2 regions of the Streptomyces sp. NPDC032745 genome follow, and region 2 is predicted to be linked to the other one. Evidence: riboswitches for the same ligand, from Rfam matches in the RefSeq annotation. Region 2 holds a riboswitch; the other holds the start of a gene.

Region 1 (9,145 bases), on a different contig from region 2:
GTTGACGCCGCCCTTGGCGGACTTGTCCTTGAACTGGGTCATCCGGCTGGCCTCGCCGAAGCCGGTGATGCAGTTCATGACCCAGCCGAGCTGCGCGTGTTCCGGGACGTGGCTCTGGATGAAGAGCGTGCAGCGCTCGGGGTCGAGACCGGCGGCGAGGAGCTGCGCGGCGGAGAGCCGGGTGTTCGCGCGGAGATCCTTCGGATCCTGCGGCATGGTGATCGCGTGCAGGTCGACCACCATGTAGAAGGCGTCGTGCGTCTCCTGCAGGGCGACGTACTGGCGGATGGCTCCGAGGTAGTTCCCGAGGTGGAACGAACCGGAGGTGGGCTGGATACCGGAGAGCGCGCGAGGACGATCAGAAGCCATGGCTCCATTCTCTCAGGTGCCGGAGCCGTGACGGGCCGCGCCTGACCGATTCCCGGGCTCCGCCCCGGACCTGCCCCCGGACGGAGTCCGGGGGCAGGTCCGCGCCTCGTCCGGGGTCAGGACAGGGGGAGGCCAGGTGCCGGGTAGGCCGAGAGGAGGTCCGCCACCTCGGCGCGGATCGCGGACAGGGCCGGCTCGTCCGACTTGGACGCGGCGTCCACCGCCCGGGAGATCCAGTCCGCCACCACCGGCATGTGCTCCACAGCCAGGCCCCGCGAGGTCAGCGACGGAGTGCCGATACGGATGCCCGACGGGTCGAACGGCTTGCGCGGGTCGAACGGGACCGTGTTGTAGTTCACGACGATCCCCGCCCGGTCGAGCGCCTTGGCCGCCACCTTGCCCGGGACCCCCCGCGAGGTCAGGTCCATCAGGATCAGGTGGTTGTCCGTGCCGCCCGAGACCAGGTCGAAGCCCCGGGAGAGCAGGGCCGCCGCCAGCGCCTTCGCGTTCGCCACCACCGCATGCGCGTACGTCACGAACGACGGCTGCGCCGCCTCGTGCAGCGCCACCGCGATGCCCGCCGTCGTCTGGTTGTGCGGACCGCCCTGCAGGCCCGGGAACACCGCCTTGTCGATGGCCTTCGCGTGCTCCTCCCGGCACATCAGCATCGCGCCCCGCGGGCCGCGCAGCGTCTTGTGCGTGGTGGTGGAGACCACGTCCACGTGCCCGACGGGCGACGGGTGCGCCCCGCCCGCGATCAGGCCCGCGATGTGCGCCACGTCCGCGACCAGGATCGAGCCCGCCTCCTGCGCGATCGAGGCGAACGCCGCGAAGTCGATCGTGCGCGGGAGCGCCGTACCACCACAGAAGATGATCTTCGGGCGCTCCGTCAGGGCCAGCTCGCGCACCGCGTCGTAGTCGATCAGGCCCGTCTCGGCGGACACCCCGTACTGCACGCCCCGGAACCACGACCCCGTCGCCGAGACCCCCCAGCCGTGCGTCAGGTGCCCGCCCATCGGCAGGGCCATGCCCATCACCGTGTCGCCGGGCTTCGCGAAGGCCAGGTACACCGCGAGGTTCGCCGGCGAGCCGGAGTACGGCTGGACGTTCGCGTGGTCCACCCCGAACAGGCCCTTGGCCCGCTCGACGGCCAGCGCCTCGACGCGGTCGATGTTCTGCTGGCCCTCGTAGTAGCGGCGGCCCGGGTAGCCCTCGCTGTACTTGTTCTGCAGCACCGTGCCGGAGGCCTCGAGCACGGCGGCGGACACGTAGTTCTCACTGGGTATCAGACGCAGGGTCTGCGCCTGCAGGGATTCCTCGGCGGTGACGTAGGACGCCAGCTCGGGGTCCGTGGCGAGAAGGGCGGGGTGGCGGCTCGCGCTCATGGCGGCTCCTCCGGGGTCGATGTCAGATCTCGTCCCCGCGAGGCCCAGGCGAGCGGCCCTGAATGCGGTCGTGCGCGCACGACTCCCCCGGAGTTGGTTCTCCGTACGCCAGTCGCCGTGCGTGCCGCCCACCTTAGCGGGCGGTCCACAGGAAAGGTTTCCCCGTCCGGTATACGAGCGACGTATAGCCGTATACAAGGTGATGTGACGCCGGTGGCACCACCCTCGTCACCCCTGTCACCCGGCCCGCCTGACCGACGATCGGAGACCCCGTGTCGACAACTGCTGATGCCATGCGTTCCGCCGAGGCCCACAGTGCGCACAACTACCACCCGCTGCCCGTCGTCGTGGCGTCCGCGGAAGGCGCGTGGATGACCGACGTGGAGGGCCGCCGCTACCTGGACATGCTCGCGGGCTACTCGGCGCTCAACTTCGGCCACGGCAACCGGCGTCTGCTCGACGCCGCCAAGGCCCAGCTGGAGCGGGTCACCCTCACCTCACGGGCCTTCCACCACGACCGGTTCGCCGACTTCTGCACCGAGCTCGCCGCGCTCTGCGGCAAGGAGATGGTGCTGCCGATGAACACGGGTGCGGAGGCCGTGGAGACGGCGGTCAAGACGGCGCGCAAGTGGGGCTACGAGGTCAAGGGCGTCCCGGACGGGCAGGCCAAGATCGTGGTCGCGTCCGGCAACTTCCACGGCCGGACGACGACGATCGTGAGCTTCTCGACGGACCACGAGGCCCGCGACCACTACGGGCCCTACACGCCGGGGTTCGAGATCGTGCCGTACGGGGACCTCACCGCGCTGGCCGCGGCCGTCACGGCGAACACCGTGGCGGTGCTGCTGGAGCCGATCCAGGGCGAGGCGGGGGTGCTGGTGCCGCCCGCCGGGTACCTGCGGGGCGTACGGGAGCTCACGCGCGAGCGGAACGTGCTGTTCATGGCGGACGAGATCCAGTCGGGGCTGGGCCGGACCGGGAAGACGTTCGCGTGCGAGCACGAGGAGGTCGTGCCGGACGTGTACGTCCTCGGCAAGGCACTGGGCGGCGGCGTGGTCCCGGTCTCGGCCGTCGTCGCCGACCGGGACGTGCTCGGGGTGTTCCGGCCCGGCGAGCACGGCTCCACCTTCGGCGGCAACCCGCTGGCCTGTGCGGTCGCCCTGGAGGTGATCGCGATGCTGCGCACCGGCGAGTACCAGCAGCGTGCCACCGAGCTCGGCGACCACCTGCACCGGGAACTGAACCTGCTGGTCGGCGGGGGTGCGGTGACCGCCGTCCGCGGGCGGGGGCTGTGGGCCGGCGTCGACATCGACCCGGGGCACGGCACGGGCCGGGAGATCTCCGAGAGGCTGATGGAGCTGGGCGTGCTGGTCAAGGACACGCACGGGTCGACGATCCGGATCGCGCCGCCGCTGGTGATCAGCAAGGAGGACCTGGACTGGGGTCTGGACCAGCTGCGGTCCGTGCTCGCGGCCGGCTGACCCCGGCTCCGCCGCGGGCGCGGCCGGCGGCCGAGCGGGTCCCGGCCGCGCCCGCGGGCAGACGGGCCGGGCCGGGCCGGCGGCCACCGGACGCGGCTACAGGATGACGTGCGGCAGGAAGCGGGCGTACTCGTCGGTGACCGGGCCCGCCGACTCGCGGATGCCGAGGCCCGCCGCCTCCTCCTCGACGACCCACGCGCCGAGCACCACGCGGTTGCCGTCGAAGTCGGGCAGCGGGGCCAGGCCCTGGAAGACGTACGTCTCGTCCTCGTCCGGTACGAACGGCTCGCCGCCGGCCGGGTGCAGGGTGACACCGGCGCCCTCGCGGCCCAGCAGGGGCTTCGCCGCGTACCCGGTGGTCTGCGCGAGCTCGCGCGGGCCGTCGAGGTAGGCGGGCAGCAGGTTCGGGTGCTCCGGGAAGAGCTCCCACAGGATCGCCAGCAGCGCCTTGTTGGACAGCAGCATCTTCCACAGCGGCTCGATCCAGGTGGTGGTCCCGGAGCCGCCGCCGTGGTCGTACGTACCGAGGACCTGCGGGCCGAACGCGTCGGTGGCCAGCCATTCCCACGGGTAGAGCTTGAAGCAGCTGCGGATGAAGCCGAGCTTCTGGTCCACGAACCGGCCCGACAGGCTGTCCCAGCCGATCTGCTCGACGGACAGCGCCTCGGTCTCCAGGCCCGCCTGCTCGGCGGTCTCCTGGAGGTAGGCGACCGTCATCAGGTCCTCGCCGAGCTCGTCGGTCTCGGAGTGCGCGAAGTGCAGCGGGCCGGGCGGCAGCAGCTCCGCCTGCCGGCGCCAGGCCTCGACGAGCCGCTCGTGGAGGGAGTTCCACTGGTCGGCGCCGGGGAAGCGCTCCTCCATCCAGAACCACTGCGGACTGGCCGCCTCCACGAGGGAGGTGGGGGTGTCGGCGTTGTACTCCAGCATCTTGGCCGGGCCGCCGTCGCCCTCGTAGCGCAGGTCGAACCGGCCGTACAGGGACGGCTGTTCGGCGCGCCGGCGCCAGGACTCGGCGATGCGCTCCGCGAGGCGCGGGTCGGTGATGCCGAGGTCCGCGAAGCGGTCGTGCTCGACGATGTGCGCGGCCGCGGCCAGGCACATGGCGTGCAGCTCCTCGACGACGTTCTCCAGCGCCTCGACCTCGGGCAGCGAGAAGGAGTAGTACGCGCTCTCGTCCCAGTAGGGGCGCAGGGAGTCGTCGGGGTAGCGGGTGAGGGGGTAGACGAGCCCCTGCTCCTCGACGGTCTTCTGCCAGTCGGGGCGCGGCTCGATGGTGTGACGGCGCACTCGGGGTCAGCCGCCGCTGGAGCTGGAGTGGCCGCCGATGCCGCCGCGGGTGACGGCCGACTTGTCGAAGCTGCCTCCGCTGACCCGGTTGTTGGAGACGCTGCCGCCGTAGTAGTACGTGCCGCGGCTGCTGCTGCTTCCGCTCTTGCACTCCTTGCTGTTCAGCTTCTCCATGGTGGCGCGGTCCACGCAGCGCTTGTCGGGCTCGCTGCTGCTGCCGCAGGCCACGAGGGCGGCGGCGAGCAGGCCCATGCCGCCGAGGGCGACGCTGCCGGAGCGCATGCGGCGTCGGGTGGTGGTGCTTCTACTGCTGTCGTCCATGGCGGACAGACTAGAACGGGGCACCGAAGCGATGGAATCCGGCCGCCGAAACCCTCTCATCACCTCCATGACCTAGAGTCAATTCGTGCTTCTTGGGATGGTTTGCGCGCTCGGTGCGGCGGTCTGCTTCGGCACGGCGTCGGTCCTGCAGGCGATGGCCGCGCGGGCGGTGGAGCCGGGCACCGGGTCGGGGGTGGACACGGCGCTGCTGCTGCGGGCGGCACGGCAGTGGCGGTACGTGCTGGGCCTGGGGCTGGACGCGGCCGGGTTCGTCCTCCAGATCGTGGCGCTGAAGAACATCCCGATCTACACGGTGGGGGCGGCGCTGGCGGCGAGCCTCGCGGTGACGGCGGTGGTCTCGGCGTGGCTGCTGCACGTACGGCTGAGCGGGGCCGAGTGGGGCGCGGTGGGGGTGGTGTGCGCGGGGCTGGCGATGCTGGGGCTGGCGTCGGGCGAGGAGGGCTCGGGGACGGGTTCGTTCGCGCTGCAGCTGGGGCTGCTGGTGGTGGCCGGGCTGGTGCTGCTGGTGGGGGCCGTGGCCGGCGGGCTCCCGGACCGCTCCCGGGCGCTGGTCCTCGGCCTGGCGGCGGGGACGGGCTTCGGGGTGGTGGAGGTGGCGGTCCGCCTCATCGACGACATCTCGTTCAGGTCGCTCACGAACCCGGCGCTGTACGCACTGCTGCTGGGCGGGGGCGCGGCGTTCCTGCTGCTCACCTCGGCGCTGCAGCGGGGCTCGGTGACGACGGCAACGGCGGGCATGGTGATCGGCGAGACGATCGGCCCGGCGGTGGTCGGGGTGGTCTGGCTCGGCGACCGCACCCGTGAGGGCCTGACCTGGCTGGCGGTCCTCGGCTTCGCGGTCTCGGTCGCCGGAGCCCTCCTCCTGACCCGCTTCGGTGAACCCCCGGCAGAACCCAGCCCTGCCGGCGTTTGAGGCGCTGGGGGTCCCCCCGGCGCAGCGAGGGGGAGGGTTCGGGGGCGGAGCCCCCGACAGCGGCGGCGCGCGGACGCACCGGCGTCACGGCAGAGCGGAAAGCAGGGCCGCCAGCGTCGGGGACCATGCGCTCGTCGACGGGGTCCCGTAACCCACCACCAGCGCCTCGCGGGGCGGAAGCCCTGCCTCCGGGTGGGTGTAGCGGGACAGGGTCTCCAGGGCCAGGTCCTGCCAGGCCGCCGCCCGCAGCACCGAGGCCTGCGTCCCCGCCGGGAGGTCCAGCACCGCGTGCAGGCCCGCAGCGATGCCCGACACCGCCACCCGGCCGGAAACGGCCGCGACCAGCTCGTCCCGGCGCCTGCGGTACCGCAGCCGCATGCCGCGCACATGCCGGTCGTACGCCCCGGACCGGATGAACTCCGCGAGCGTCAGCTGGTCCAGCGCACTCGACGTCCAGTCGATCGGCCCCTTCGCCGCGACGACCTCGTCCAGCAGCCCCGGCGGCACCACCATCCACCCCATCCGCAGCCCCGGCGCGAGCGACTTGCTCGCCGTGCCGAGGTACACCACCCGGTCCGGGTCCAGTCCCTGCAACGCCCCCACCGACTGGCGGTCGTAGCGGAACTCCCCGTCGTAGTCGTCCTCCAGGATCAGCCCGCCCGTGGTCCGGGCCCAGTCGACCGCGGCCGCCCGCCGGGCCGGGGTCAGCGCCGCCCCGGTGGGGAACTGGTGGGCGGGGGTCAGCAGCACCGCCCCCGCCTCCGCGGACAGGTCCGGCGTCCGCGCCCCCGAGGCGTCCACCGGCAGCGGCCCGGTCCGCAGCCCCGCCCCCGTCAGCAGGTCCCGGTGCAGGTCGAGGCTGTACCCCTCGACCGCCACCTCCCGTACCCGCCGCGCCCGCAGCACCCCCGCCAGCAGCGTCAGCGCATGCACGAACCCCGCGCACAGCACGATCCGCTCCGGGTCCGCGTACACCCCGCGCGCCCTGGCCAGGTACCCCGCGAGCGCCTCCCGCAGCTCCACCCGGCCGCGCGCGTCCGCCGCGTACCCGAAGGCATCGTTCGGCGCGTCCGTCAGGGCACGCCGGGCCGCCGTCAGCCAGGCGGCGCGCGGGAAGCCGCCCGGGTCCGGGGTGCCGGGCAGCAGGCTGTACGAGGGCCGCCGCCGCTCGGGACGCCGGACCCGGGCGGCGCCCGCGGGCCGCCGCGGGCGGGCCCGTTCCGCGACCCGCGTGCCCGAGCCCTGCCGGGCCGTCAGCCAGCCCTCGGCGACGAGCTCGGCGTACGCCTCCGCGACCGTGTTCCGCGCGATCCCGAGGTCGGCGGCGAACGACCGCGACGACGGCAGCCGGGTCCCGGGCGCCAGCCGCCCGCTGCGCGCGGCCTCGCGCAGCGCGTCGACGAGACCGGCCCGCAGACCTCGCCCGGCGGAGAGGTCCAGATGCAGGTCGGCACCGAAAGTGGCCCATGATTCCGTCATGGATATGGACCATATCGGCGGGCCGCCTGCTGCCTACGGTGGGGACATGACCACCACGCACGAACACACCGCCGCACACGCGCCCGAGCACACCCCGCGCATGGGCTGGGCCCAGCACGTGCCCGACGTCTACAAGGCCATCGTGGGCCTGGAGACCGCCTCGAAGAAGGGCCTGGACCCGGTCCTGGTCGAGCTCGTCAAGATCCGCGCCTCGCAGATCAACCACTGCGCCTTCTGCCTGGACATGCACGCGAAGGACGCGCTCGCCGCGGGCGAGAGCGTCGAGCGGATCGTCCAGCTCGCCGCCTGGGAGGAGTCGCGCCACTTCTACACCGAGAAGGAGGCCGCGGCGCTCGAGCTGACCGAGGCCGTGACCGTCCTGACCGACGGTTTCGTTCCCGACGAGGTGTACGAGAAGGCCGCGAAGCACTTCGAGGAGAAGGAGCTCGCCCAGCTGATCGCCGTGATCGCGACGATCAACGTCTGGAACCGCTTCGCGGTGACCACCCGCATGGTCCCGGGCCACTACACGCCGGGCATGTTCAAGTAGGAACCGGCCGGGCGGGACCGGCCGTCAGTCCGGCCGGAACGAGCCCAGGGCCGCCGCCATGCGGGTGCGGACGGCCTTGGCCTCGGCGGCCGGGCCGAAGGCCATGAGCACCCACCGGCTGCCGTCGGAGGCGACGGTGAGCCGCCCGATGCCGTGTCCGGTCCCGTTCGCGTCCGTGTCGGGGAGCTCGTAGACGAGCTCGCAGCCGGTGCTCTCCACCGATTCGAGCGAGAGCCGCCGGTAGCCGTCCCGGGCACTCAGCCCGCTGGTGCCCTCGTGCAGGACCTCGCACGGATCGCCGGGGCCGCCGGTGACCTTGAGGACCTGGAGCAGGCTGCCCCGGCCCTGTCCGGGGCGGAACACCGTGCCCGCCTCGGTCCCGGACTCGGACGTGCTGAGCTGCCAGTCGTCGGGGACCGCGACCTGGAAGCCCGATCCGGCACTGCGCAGCACCTTGTAGCCGGCCGGCAGCCCCGCCGGTTCCCCCGGTACGAGCACGACCGCCAGCGCGGCCCCGCCGAGGACCACCGCCAGGCCGCCGGCGACGGCCACCCGCGGCCACAGGCTGCGCGCCGTGCGCTGCACGGCCGGTACGCCGTCCGGAGCCTCCCGGCCGGCCGGGGTGTCCGGATCCCCCGGCTCCCCCGGCCGGACTGCGCCCGGCGGGTAGGCGGGCTTCGGCGGCGGCTGCGGGCCCGACGGGTGCGGCGGCCCCTCGGACCCCGGCGCCGCCTCTTCCCACTCCTCCCACTGCTCCCACTGCTGCGCCTGCGGGTTCCAGCGGACGGGGCCGCTCTCCGGGGCCACGGATCACCCCCCGAACGACGTCAGCAGGGCGGCCAGCGCCGTGGCCGCGCTCACCGAGTCCACCAGCGGGGCCCACCGCTCCAGCACCCCGCGCAGCCGGGCGGCCAGGCCCGGCCGGACCTCCTCACCGGGTCCCGCCAACTCCTCGGCCGCCGCGTCCAGTTCGGCGTCGAGTGCAGCCCGCCCGTCACTGCGGGGCAGCCGCACGAGGGCGGCGCGGAGGTCGCGTACGGCCTCCAGCAGCTCCTGCGCGGCCGGGCCGTCCGCACCCGTGCCCGGGCCCGTACCGGCGTGGTTGACCGTGCTGTTGCTGACGTCCGCGCCGCCGATGCTGAAGGCGCTGCCCTGCACGTCGCCGATCCGCACCGAGGGCAGCGGCTGCCCGGCGTCTGCGCTACTTGCCACTTCTGCTCTCCTTGCCCGCGCCCACGCGCCCGTCCTTGCGTTCCGCCTTGTCCGTCGTCCCGTTGTTCACCGTGCTGTTGTGGCTCACGCCGTGGATCCCGAAGGCGCTGTTGCTCACCGACTGGAT
Region 2 (9,145 bases):
CGTGGGCAGTTCGACGCTCACCGTGCTGTGCTGGAAGTGGCTGCTGCGCGTGCGCCCCTCGCTGCGTCCGCTGCGCACCGGACTGGCCCTGATCGTGCTCGGCGGGGTGCTGGACCTCGGCTACCTCGTCACGAAGTGGGCGGCGGTGGGCGCCCGCTGGACGGGCCGCGACTGGGACGGCCTGTCGACGTACGTGGCCCCGCCGTTCGCCTCCGCGGCGGCCCTGATGGTGGGGTCGGGGTTCATCGTGCCGCTGGTCGGCGGCTCGGCCGCCTGGCGGGACTTCAGCCGGTACCGGCGGCTGCACCCGCTGTGGAAGGCGCTGCGCGGGTTCGCCGCGTCGAGCGTGACGATCGTGCCGCTGACCTGGTGGTCGCCGATCGGGATCCGGCTGATCCACCGCGAGTCGGTGATCGACGACGGGATCCTGGCGCTGGGCCGCTGGTTCGACCCGGCCGTACGGAGCGCCGCGTACGAGGCCGCGCTCGGCCAGGGCATGTGCGAGTCGCAGGCCTCGGTCGTGGCCGACGCGGCCATGCTCGCCGCGGCCTGCCGGCGCCGGGAGGCAGCCGAGGCCGCCGAAGCTCTCGGCCCGGCGGACGCGGACGACGCCGGGGAGCACTCCGCCGAGGCCGATGAGGGGCTGCCCGAGCCGTACCGGCTGGACTCACGGCCGCTCGCGGCACTGGCCCGCGAGTTCCGCGCCTCCCCCATCGTGGCGGCCGTACGGCGGGACCCGGCGAGCCTGTGAGCGGCCCGCGCGGGGTCGGCGTCAGCCGGCGAGGGCGTCCTCGGGCTCGGGATTGCGGGCGAGCCAGGCCCCGTACGCCCGCACCTTGCGCCAGTGCTGGAGCTGGTCGAGGGCGAACGTCGCCCGCGGGGAGGCCTCCGGGCGCGGTTCCAGGCCGCGGGCCAGCCGGTGCATCTGGAAGCGCACGAAGGCCAGCAGCCCGGCGCCGGCCAGGTCCCGGTCCTTCCAGCGCAGCCGCTCCACCGTCACCCGTACGTCCTCCCCGGCGCGCCAGCGGGCCGGCAGGTCGGGGCGGAACGCCAGGGCCGAGGCGAGCCCCACGACGGACACACCGCGCTCCAGGACCTTCTGCGCGGTCTCCTGGCGGCCTATCCCTCCGGTCAGCATCAGCGGCATCGTGGCCGAGCCCAGGAACTGCTCGGCGAAGGAGAGGAAGTACGCCTCGCGTTCGAGGGTCCGCAGATCGGCGGTGCGGCCCAGGGTCGCGGGGCTCTCGACGCTGCCGCCGGACAGTTCGACCAGGTCGACGCCGAGACCGCCGAGGACCGCGAGGACCTGCGCCGCCTCCTCGGTGTCGAAGCCGCCGCGCTGGAAGTCGGCGGTGTTGAGCTTGACCCCGACCGCGAAGCCGGGGCCCACCTGCGCGCGGACGGCGCCGACGACCTCGGTGAGCAGCCGGACCCGGTTCTCCAGGCTGCCGCCCCAGCGGTCGGTGCGCCGGTTGACGAGCGGGGAGAGGAACTGGCTGAGGAGGTAGCCGTGGGCGGCGTGGATCTGCACCCCGTCGAAGCCGGCCTCCTCGGCCCGCCGGGCCGTGACCGCGAAGCGGCCGACGGTGGCCTCTATGTCGGCCTCGGTCATCGCGGTGGGGCGGGCGAAGCGCTTGGTGTGCCTGCCGAGGCTCACCCCTATGTCGGAGGGCGCCCAGGCCGTGCCGGGCATCTCCGAGCCGACCTGCCGGCCGGGATGGTTGATCTGCATCCAGACCCGGCCGCCGCCGCAGGACGCGGCTTCGGCCCAGCGGCGGAAGGGGTCGAGCGGGGAGCGGGCGTCGAGGACGATCGTCCCCGGCGCGGTCAGCGCCCGGCGGTCGACCATGACGTTCCCCGTGATCAGCAGCCCGGCGCCGCCGCGGGCCCAGCGGTGGTAGAGCCGTTCGATGCGCTCGTCCGGCAGCTGGCCGGCCCCGGCGAGGCCCTCCTCCATGGCCGCCTTCGCCAGGCGGTTCGGCAGGGCCGTCCCGTTGGGCAGCTCCAGTGGCGTGAACAGGTCCATCAGCAGTTCCCCCAGGAAACGTGTTGCACGTGTCATCTCGCGCCCCGGCGCAAACATACCGCTCCCTCCCCGGCCCCCGTCAGGCTGCTGCACCAACCGGTTCGCAGGCCCCTCGGCCGGGTGCTGCGCACCCGTGGGTCCCTTGAGGCGCTTGGTGAGGAAGGCCGGGGAAGGCCTCCGCCGCACCGCCGCGACGAGCTGGCCGGCCGCCTCGGGACGTCGGGGCTCCGGCCGGTCACCGCGCCGGTCATCGCGCCCGGCGGGACGGCTGCACACCGGTCGCCCCACCGGTGGCGGGCGTACGAAACCGGACACCCGGGGATGCGGAACGCCCCGGACCGAAGGGCCCGGGGCGTTCACCGTGCGCGGGTGCGGGGCGGATCAGAGCTCCGCGAGCGCCAGTCCGGCCTGGGCGGCGGCCGCCTGGACGGTCTGCTCCAGCAGGACGGCGATGGTCATCGGGCCGACGCCGCCGGGGACCGGGGTGATCAGCGAGGCGCGGGCGGCGGCGGACTCGAAGTGGACGTCGCCGACGTTGCCCTCGTTGTAGCCGGCGTCCAGGACCACGGCGCCCGGCTTGATGTCCTCGCCGCGGATGAACTCGGCCTTGCCGACCGCGGCGACCAGCACGTCGGCCTGGCGCACGATCGAGGGCAGGTCCACGGTGCGGGAGTGGCAGTAGGTGACGGTGGCGTTCTGCTCCAGCAGGAGCATGCCGGCCGGCTTGCCCAGGATCGCGCTGCGGCCGACGACGACGGCGTGCTTGCCGGTCAGGTCCACGTCGTACTCCGCGAGGAGCCGCATGATCCCGCCGGGGGTGCAGGAGACGAAGCCCGGCAGCCCGAAGCCCATGGCGGCGAAGGAGTGCATGGTGACGCCGTCGACGTCCTTGCCGGGCGCGATGGCCTCGAAGGCGGCGCGCTCGTCGATGTGGTGCGGGACCGGGTGCTGCAGCAGGATGCCGCTGATCTCCGGGTCCTCGGAGAGGGCCGTGAGGGCGGCGACGAGCTCCTCGGTGGTGGTCTCGGCCGGCAGCTCCACGTGGCGGGAGGTGATCCCGGCCTTGGCGCAACGGTTCTGCTTCATCCGTACGTACGTGACGGACGCCGGGTCCTCACCGACCAGCACGGTCGCGAGGCAGGGAGCGGTGCCGGTGCGCTCGGTGATCTTCGCCGCGAGGACGGCGGTCTGCTCCGAGATGCGGCGGGCGAGGGCGGTGCCGTCCATGAGCCGGGCAGCCTGCGCCGGCCGGGCGGTCTGGGCAGTCGTCGTCTGGGCAGTCGTCATGGGGTCTCCTGAGCGTCGCTGCGGGATCGCGGTTCGCCCAGGCGCGCGGCAAGTCGGCGTACCCGCGGTACGCCGGGCGCACGGGAGGTGCGCCGGGCCGCTCCCCGGTGGTGATCCACCCGAACGCCAGTCACGGCCCGCCCCCACTCTAATGGACCTCGTCGGCGCGTCCGGAGTGCACGGCGGCCCCGGGGCGCCGGGATCCGGTCAAACCGGTGGATCACCGGCGCCCGGCCTGGGACGATCGAGACATGACGCGCACCTTCGACCATCTCGTAGCCGAGGCCGAGTCCGTCTCCGTCGACGGCTGGGACTTCTCCTGGCTCGACGGCCGGGCCACCGAGCAGCGCCCCTCCTGGGGCTACCAGAGACTCATGGGCGAGCGGCTGGCCCGGGTCGACGCCGCCCTCGACATCCAGACCGGCGGCGGAGAGGTGCTCGCGGGGGCGGGGACCCTGCCCCGGCTGATGGCCGCCACCGAGTCCTGGCCGCCGAACATCACGAAGGCGACCCGGCTGCTGCACCCGCTGGGCGCGGTGGTGGTGGCGGACGCCGACGAGCCGCCGCTGCCGTTCGGCGACGAGGCCTTCGAGCTGGTCACGAGCCGGCACCCGGTCACCATCTGGTGGGAGGAGATCGCCCGGGTCCTGCGTCCGGGCGGAACGTACCTCTCGCAGCAGGTCGGGCCGGCGAGCGTCTTCGAGCTCGTCGAGTACTTCCTCGGGCCCCAGCCGGAGGAGGTCCGGCGCGGCCGGCACCCCGACGATGCGGTCGCCGATGCCGGCAAGGCCGGTCTCGAGGTCGTCGATCTGCGCTCCGAAAGACTGAGCACGGAGTTCCACGACATCGGAGCCGTGATCTACTTTCTCCGGAAGGTGATCTGGATGGTGCCCGGCTTCACGGTCGGGCAGTACCGGGACCGGCTGCGCGAGCTCCACGAACAGATCGAACGCAACGGTCCGTTCGTGGCGCACACCGCCCGTTTCCTCATCGAAGCCCGCAAAACGGGCTGACGGGAAAGGGGGCGGAGGCGCGGACGGATCCACGGCCGATCGGTTGCGCGCCCACAGCGTGGCGCAGGTCACTCAATTCAGCGCGTAACGAATCGACTCGGGCATGCGATGAACCGACAGGTGTCCTCGCGCGGCCCCGGAATACAGACCCCCCTCGGGTCTGTTTCCCGAGTCCGCGCGATGATGTCCCGCCCACTCCCTATCTGTTCGCAACGAGAGGCTCCTTGTGTCGCTCAGCCCGTCCCGTACGTTCCCTCCGGAGATCGCCGAATCGGAGGCCCTCGTCGCGCTCGTAGAGCGCGGCCGCGAGCAGGGTCACATCAACGGTGACGACGTGCGCCAGGCCTTCGAGGCCGGCCGCATCCCGGTGGACCAGTGGAAGCGGGTCCTGCGCAGCCTGAACCAGGTCCTGGACGAGGAGGGTGTCGCGCTGCACGTCAGCGCCGCCCCCGCCACGAAGGCTGCCGCGAAGAAGCCCCGCAAGGCGGCCGCCGCGCCTGCCCGCACCGTGACCAAGAAGGCGGCCGCCGCGCCGCGCCCCATCGGTGCGCGCAAGGCCTCGGCCACCAGCCCGGCCACCGCCACCGCGGCGGCGATATCCGCTTCGCCGGCCGCGGCCACCGAGGACGAGGTGACGGCCGACACCGCCGCCGAGCCGAAGAAGCGGACGGTCAAGAAGACCGCCGCGAAGAAGACCGCGGTGAAGAAGACCGCCGCGGCCAAGAAGACCAGCGCCAAGGACGCCGACGAGGGCGAGACCCCGGCCGCCGAGGGCGAGGACTGGGCCGCCGAGGACCTCGTCGACGACGTCGAGGAGGAGGCCCCCAAGGCCGGCGGCGCCCAGGGCTTCGTCCTGTCCGACGACGACGAGGACGACGCCCCGGCGCAGACGGTCATGGTGGCCGGCGCCACCGCCGACCCCGTCAAGGACTACCTCAAGCTCATCGGCAAGGTGCCGCTCCTCAACGCCGAGCAGGAGGTCGAGCTCGCCAAGCGCATCGAGGCGGGCCTCTTCTCCGAGTACAAGCTCGAAGAGGAGGAGGACCACAAGCCCGCCTTCAAGCGCGAGCTGGAGATCCTGGTCGAGGACGGCCGCCGCGCCAAGAACCACCTGCTGGAGGCCAACCTCCGCCTCGTGGTCTCGCTGGCCAAGCGCTACACCGGCCGCGGCATGCTCTTCCTGGACCTGATCCAGGAGGGCAACGTCGGCCTGATCCGCGCCGTGGAGAAGTTCGACTACACCAAGGGCTTCAAGTTCTCCACGTACGCGACCTGGTGGATCCGCCAGGCGATCACGCGCGCCATGGCCGACCAGTCGCGCACCATCCGCATCCCCGTCCACATGGTCGAGATCATCAACAAGCTGGCGCGCGTCCAGCGCCAGATGCTCCAGGACCTCGGCCGGGAGCCCACTCCGGAGGAGCTGGGCAAGGAACTCGACATGACCCCCGAGAAGGTCATCGAGGTCCAGAAGTACGGCCGCGAGCCGATCTCCCTGCACACCCCCCTGGGTGAGGAGGGCGACAGCGAGTTCGGTGACCTGATCGAGGACTCCGAGGCGGTCGTCCCGGCCGACGCGGTGAGCTTCACCTTCCTCCAGGAGCAGCTGCAGTCGATCCTGGGCACGCTCTCCGAGCGTGAGGCGGGTGTCGTCTCGATGCGTTACGGCCTGAACGACGGCCAGCCGAAGACCCTGGACGAGATCGGCCGCGTGTACGGGGTCACCCGTGAGCGCATCCGCCAGATCGAGTCCAAGACCATGTCGAAGCTGCGCCACCCGTCGCGTTCGCAGGTGCTGCGCGACTACCTGGACTAGGCAGGCCCGCGCCCTCAGGCCAGTCGGAAGACCGGCCCACGGGGCGTGAACGGCAGGGAAGCACCCTGCGGAACCAGATAGGCGTGCTCGCGCCGGATCCGCAGGGTGTCGCACCACCCGTCCGTGATCACCAGCACCGGGGCCTGCGGAGGGAAGTCCTCCGCGCGCTGGAGCAGGTCGATCGCGGGCTGGAGCACGGTCCCGCCCCGCCCGCGCACCCTTACTCGCCCCGCGATCTCGGTCGGGGGCAGATAGCCCGCGTCGTACGGCGCCGCGTCGCAGAACACGACGCGTGCCGCCGGTACGTCGCGGGCTTCCGCGTACGAGGCGATCGCGCCGAGCGCCTTGCCGAGCAGGGCGGCGGGCATCGACCCCGAGGTGTCGAGGACCACGCCGAAGGTGCAGCGGGCGATCTCCTCGGGCGGGAAGTACCGGCCCGCGCGGGGGATGTCCGGAGTGGAGGCCTGGCGGCGTGCCGGGCGCGCGTAGGAGCGTACGGGCTCGGGCCTGGGGACGTACTCGTCGAACCAGCGGGCGAGCTGCGCGTCCCAGGGCACGGGCGGGTGGGCCAGCGCCCGGATCTCCTGGACCAGCCCGGCGGGCAGCATCCCTCGCTCCCCGTAGGTGTGCAGGTCGAAGCCCTGGACGAGGCCACGCCGGTAGAAATCGTCCAGATCGGTGTACGGGAGGCTGCCCGCATGCGGCAGCGCCTCGCCCAGGACGTCCCCGAGGCCCTTGCCGCGCAAGGTCGACAGTCGGCGCAGTCGGCGCAGGTCGGTGGCGATGCGGTCGTAGACCTCCTCGACGGAGAGGTCCTTCAGCTCCGGGTCGTACAGCAGCCCCTCGGGCATCTCGCCGACGCCCATCTCCACGAGCCAGCCGTTGACCACGTAGTCGGCGGCCACGTTGTGCAGGTACGGATCGCGGGCGCCGCAGCGCTCGCCGTGGCGCAGGGCGGCGTGCAGCATCTCGTGGGCCAGAACGAAGCGCCACTCCGCGTCGGTGAACGTACGCAGCGGGTTGACGTAGATCTCCCCGGCGCTCGCGCTGACCGCGGCGACGGCTATGTCCTGGGCGCGGGCGAGCTCGGCGTCGGCGACGATTCGCAGGCCGGCGGCGAGCCCGCCGAGCAGCGGGTACGAGGAGACGAACCAGTTCAGGGCCCGGTCCCAGGGGTGCTGCCGGAGCCGCTCCCCGGTGATCCGGTCGCGGCGGCCGCCGGCCACGTCCATGGCGGCGGAGACGCTGCGGGTCAGGGCGTGCGAGAACGAGGTCTCCCAGTCGGGGACCTCCGTCGTCAGGGTGCGCCAGCCGGCCAGGACCTGGTCGGGGTGCTCGCCGGAGGTGCCGCAGTGCTCGTACGCGGCGGGAACGCCGTCGCGGTGCCAACGGGCGGCGAGCTGCTCTTCGTCCCCGCCGGGGTACTCGGCGGGGAGGTGGTCGGGGGCGCGGCCGACGGGGAAGGTCAGCAGGAAGCGGTTGACGACGACGCAGCGGGCGGCGAGCTGGGCGGGGGCGGGCTGCGGGCGGTCCTCCTCCTTGGCGGCGGGTACGTGGCCGAAGCCGAGGTGGAGCAGGCAGTGGGCCAGCGCCCAGGCCCACTCCTGCGGTTCGGCACGGCGGGTGGGGTGCGCGTGGATCACCCCGTTGGAGGTGACGAGGGCGAGCCCGGCGCAGGTGCACGAGGCGCACCGGGGGTCGCGGCAGTGGGTGGCGGAGAGGGCGCCCAGGGCCGGGTTCTGCCGGATCGCGGCCCGCCCGGCCTCGTAGGCGAGGGTGGCAGGGTCCGGGGCGGCGGGCTTCTTCTTGCGGGTCACGGGTGGCTCACTTCCGGCTTGCTTGCGGCTCACGGGCAGGGCTCCGGCGGGGCGGGCGCGCAGGGGTGCCCGGGACGGGCCGGCCCGTACGGCTCACCGGCGCGCCGCGACCAGCCTCGGCATGTCGCGGGCGGCCTCCACCAGGAACCAGGCCGGCAGCACCGGCAGGCCGTCGGCGTCGTCGGCGATGACCGTCTGGGCGACCTCGACGGAGATCTCGGCGAGCTGCACCAGCAGGGACTTCGCGCGGTACGCGGTCTGCCGGACGGCGGGCGAGACGTGCTCCTTGCGTTCCGGGAGCTCCTTGACCAGGCGTCCGCGGAAGGCCTCGGCGAGGTAGTAGAGCAGATCTCGGTCGGCGGGGCGGGTGGGCCAGGAGGCATCGCCCTTGATGATCGCCTCGATGCCGAAGGTGTGGCGGACGATCTTGGCGTAGCCGCAGAAGGAGACGGCGTGCGCCGGGGTGAGGGTGCCGTGCGCGACGATCTTGAGGGTCTGCTCGTCCAGGCCGGTCCCGAAGGAGTGCAGGGCGTCGGAGAGCATGTGCCAGGAGCGCGGGGTGGAGAAGGGCTCCTCGGTCTTGGGCGGCGCGGACCACAGGTGGTCGGGGCGGTCGGTGAGGTAGTCGGTGATCCACGGGTGGATGCCGTTCTCCCCGGCCCAGACCAGCCAGTCCTGTGCGGAGGCCTGCAGATGTACGTGGGTCAGCCGGTTGACCAGCGCGGAGGCGATGGGCCGGGCCAGCGCGTTGTCGGTGGCCCGGTTGCCCGCGCCGATCACGATGGAGCCGGCCGGGAGCTCGTAACTGCCGATCCGGCGGTCCAGGATGAGCGAGTAGAAGGCCTTCTGGACGTCCGGGGTCGCGGCGTTGAGCTCGTCGAGGAACAGGCAGTACGGCTCGTCGCGGGCGATGGCCTCGGGCGGGCAGAAGACCGACCGGCCGTCACGGATCTGAGGTACCCCGATCAGGTCCTCCGGCGCGAGCTGCGTGCCGAGCAGGCTGACGCACTCCAGGCCCAGGGAGTCGGCGAACTTCCGTACCAGCGAGGACTTGCCGATCCCGGGTGCCCCCCAGAGGAACACGGGCCGCACGGTGGCGAGGCCCAGCAGCAGTTCGGGGATCTGGGCGGGGGTGACGGTGACGGCAGCCTGCACGAGAAGCGGTCCTCAGGGGTGGGGTACGTGG

The links. A riboswitch is a leader RNA that binds a small molecule or an ion and turns the genes downstream of it on or off. The one in region 2 is predicted to bind ZMP and ZTP.
Region 1: another riboswitch for ZMP and ZTP. It lies ahead of ACZ5WG_RS00070 (serine hydroxymethyltransferase); the one in region 2 lies ahead of ACZ5WG_RS20725 (bifunctional 5,10-methylenetetrahydrofolate dehydrogenase/5,10-methenyltetrahydrofolate cyclohydrolase).

The regions. Positions count from the first base shown of each region.
Region 1 covers NZ_JBVING010000001.1:5,431-14,575, reverse strand. The annotation lists gene trpS (tryptophan--tRNA ligase) at 1-369, opposite strand, end outside; gene ACZ5WG_RS00070 (serine hydroxymethyltransferase) at 486-1,754, opposite strand; ZMP/ZTP riboswitch at 1,790-1,880, opposite strand; gene rocD (ornithine--oxo-acid transaminase) at 2,027-3,235, shown strand; gene ACZ5WG_RS00060 (glutathionylspermidine synthase family protein) at 3,332-4,522, opposite strand; gene ACZ5WG_RS00055 (hypothetical protein) at 4,529-4,843, opposite strand; gene ACZ5WG_RS00050 (DMT family protein) at 4,941-5,777, shown strand; gene pdxR (MocR-like pyridoxine biosynthesis transcription factor PdxR) at 5,862-7,256, opposite strand; gene ACZ5WG_RS00040 (carboxymuconolactone decarboxylase family protein) at 7,303-7,806, shown strand; gene ACZ5WG_RS00035 (hypothetical protein) at 7,831-8,613, opposite strand; gene ACZ5WG_RS00030 (hypothetical protein) at 8,617-9,018, opposite strand; gene ACZ5WG_RS00025 (hypothetical protein) at 9,008-9,145, opposite strand, start outside.
Region 2 covers NZ_JBVING010000007.1:347,930-357,074, forward strand. The annotation lists gene ACZ5WG_RS20715 (MAB_1171c family putative transporter) at 1-751, shown strand, start outside; gene ACZ5WG_RS20720 (NADH:flavin oxidoreductase/NADH oxidase family protein) at 773-2,062, opposite strand; gene ACZ5WG_RS20725 (bifunctional 5,10-methylenetetrahydrofolate dehydrogenase/5,10-methenyltetrahydrofolate cyclohydrolase) at 2,408-3,313, opposite strand; ZMP/ZTP riboswitch at 3,342-3,457, opposite strand; gene ACZ5WG_RS20730 (methyltransferase domain-containing protein) at 3,565-4,326, shown strand; gene ACZ5WG_RS20735 (RNA polymerase sigma factor) at 4,553-6,142, shown strand; gene ACZ5WG_RS20740 (vWA domain-containing protein) at 6,157-7,959, opposite strand; gene ACZ5WG_RS20745 (ATP-binding protein) at 8,053-9,114, opposite strand.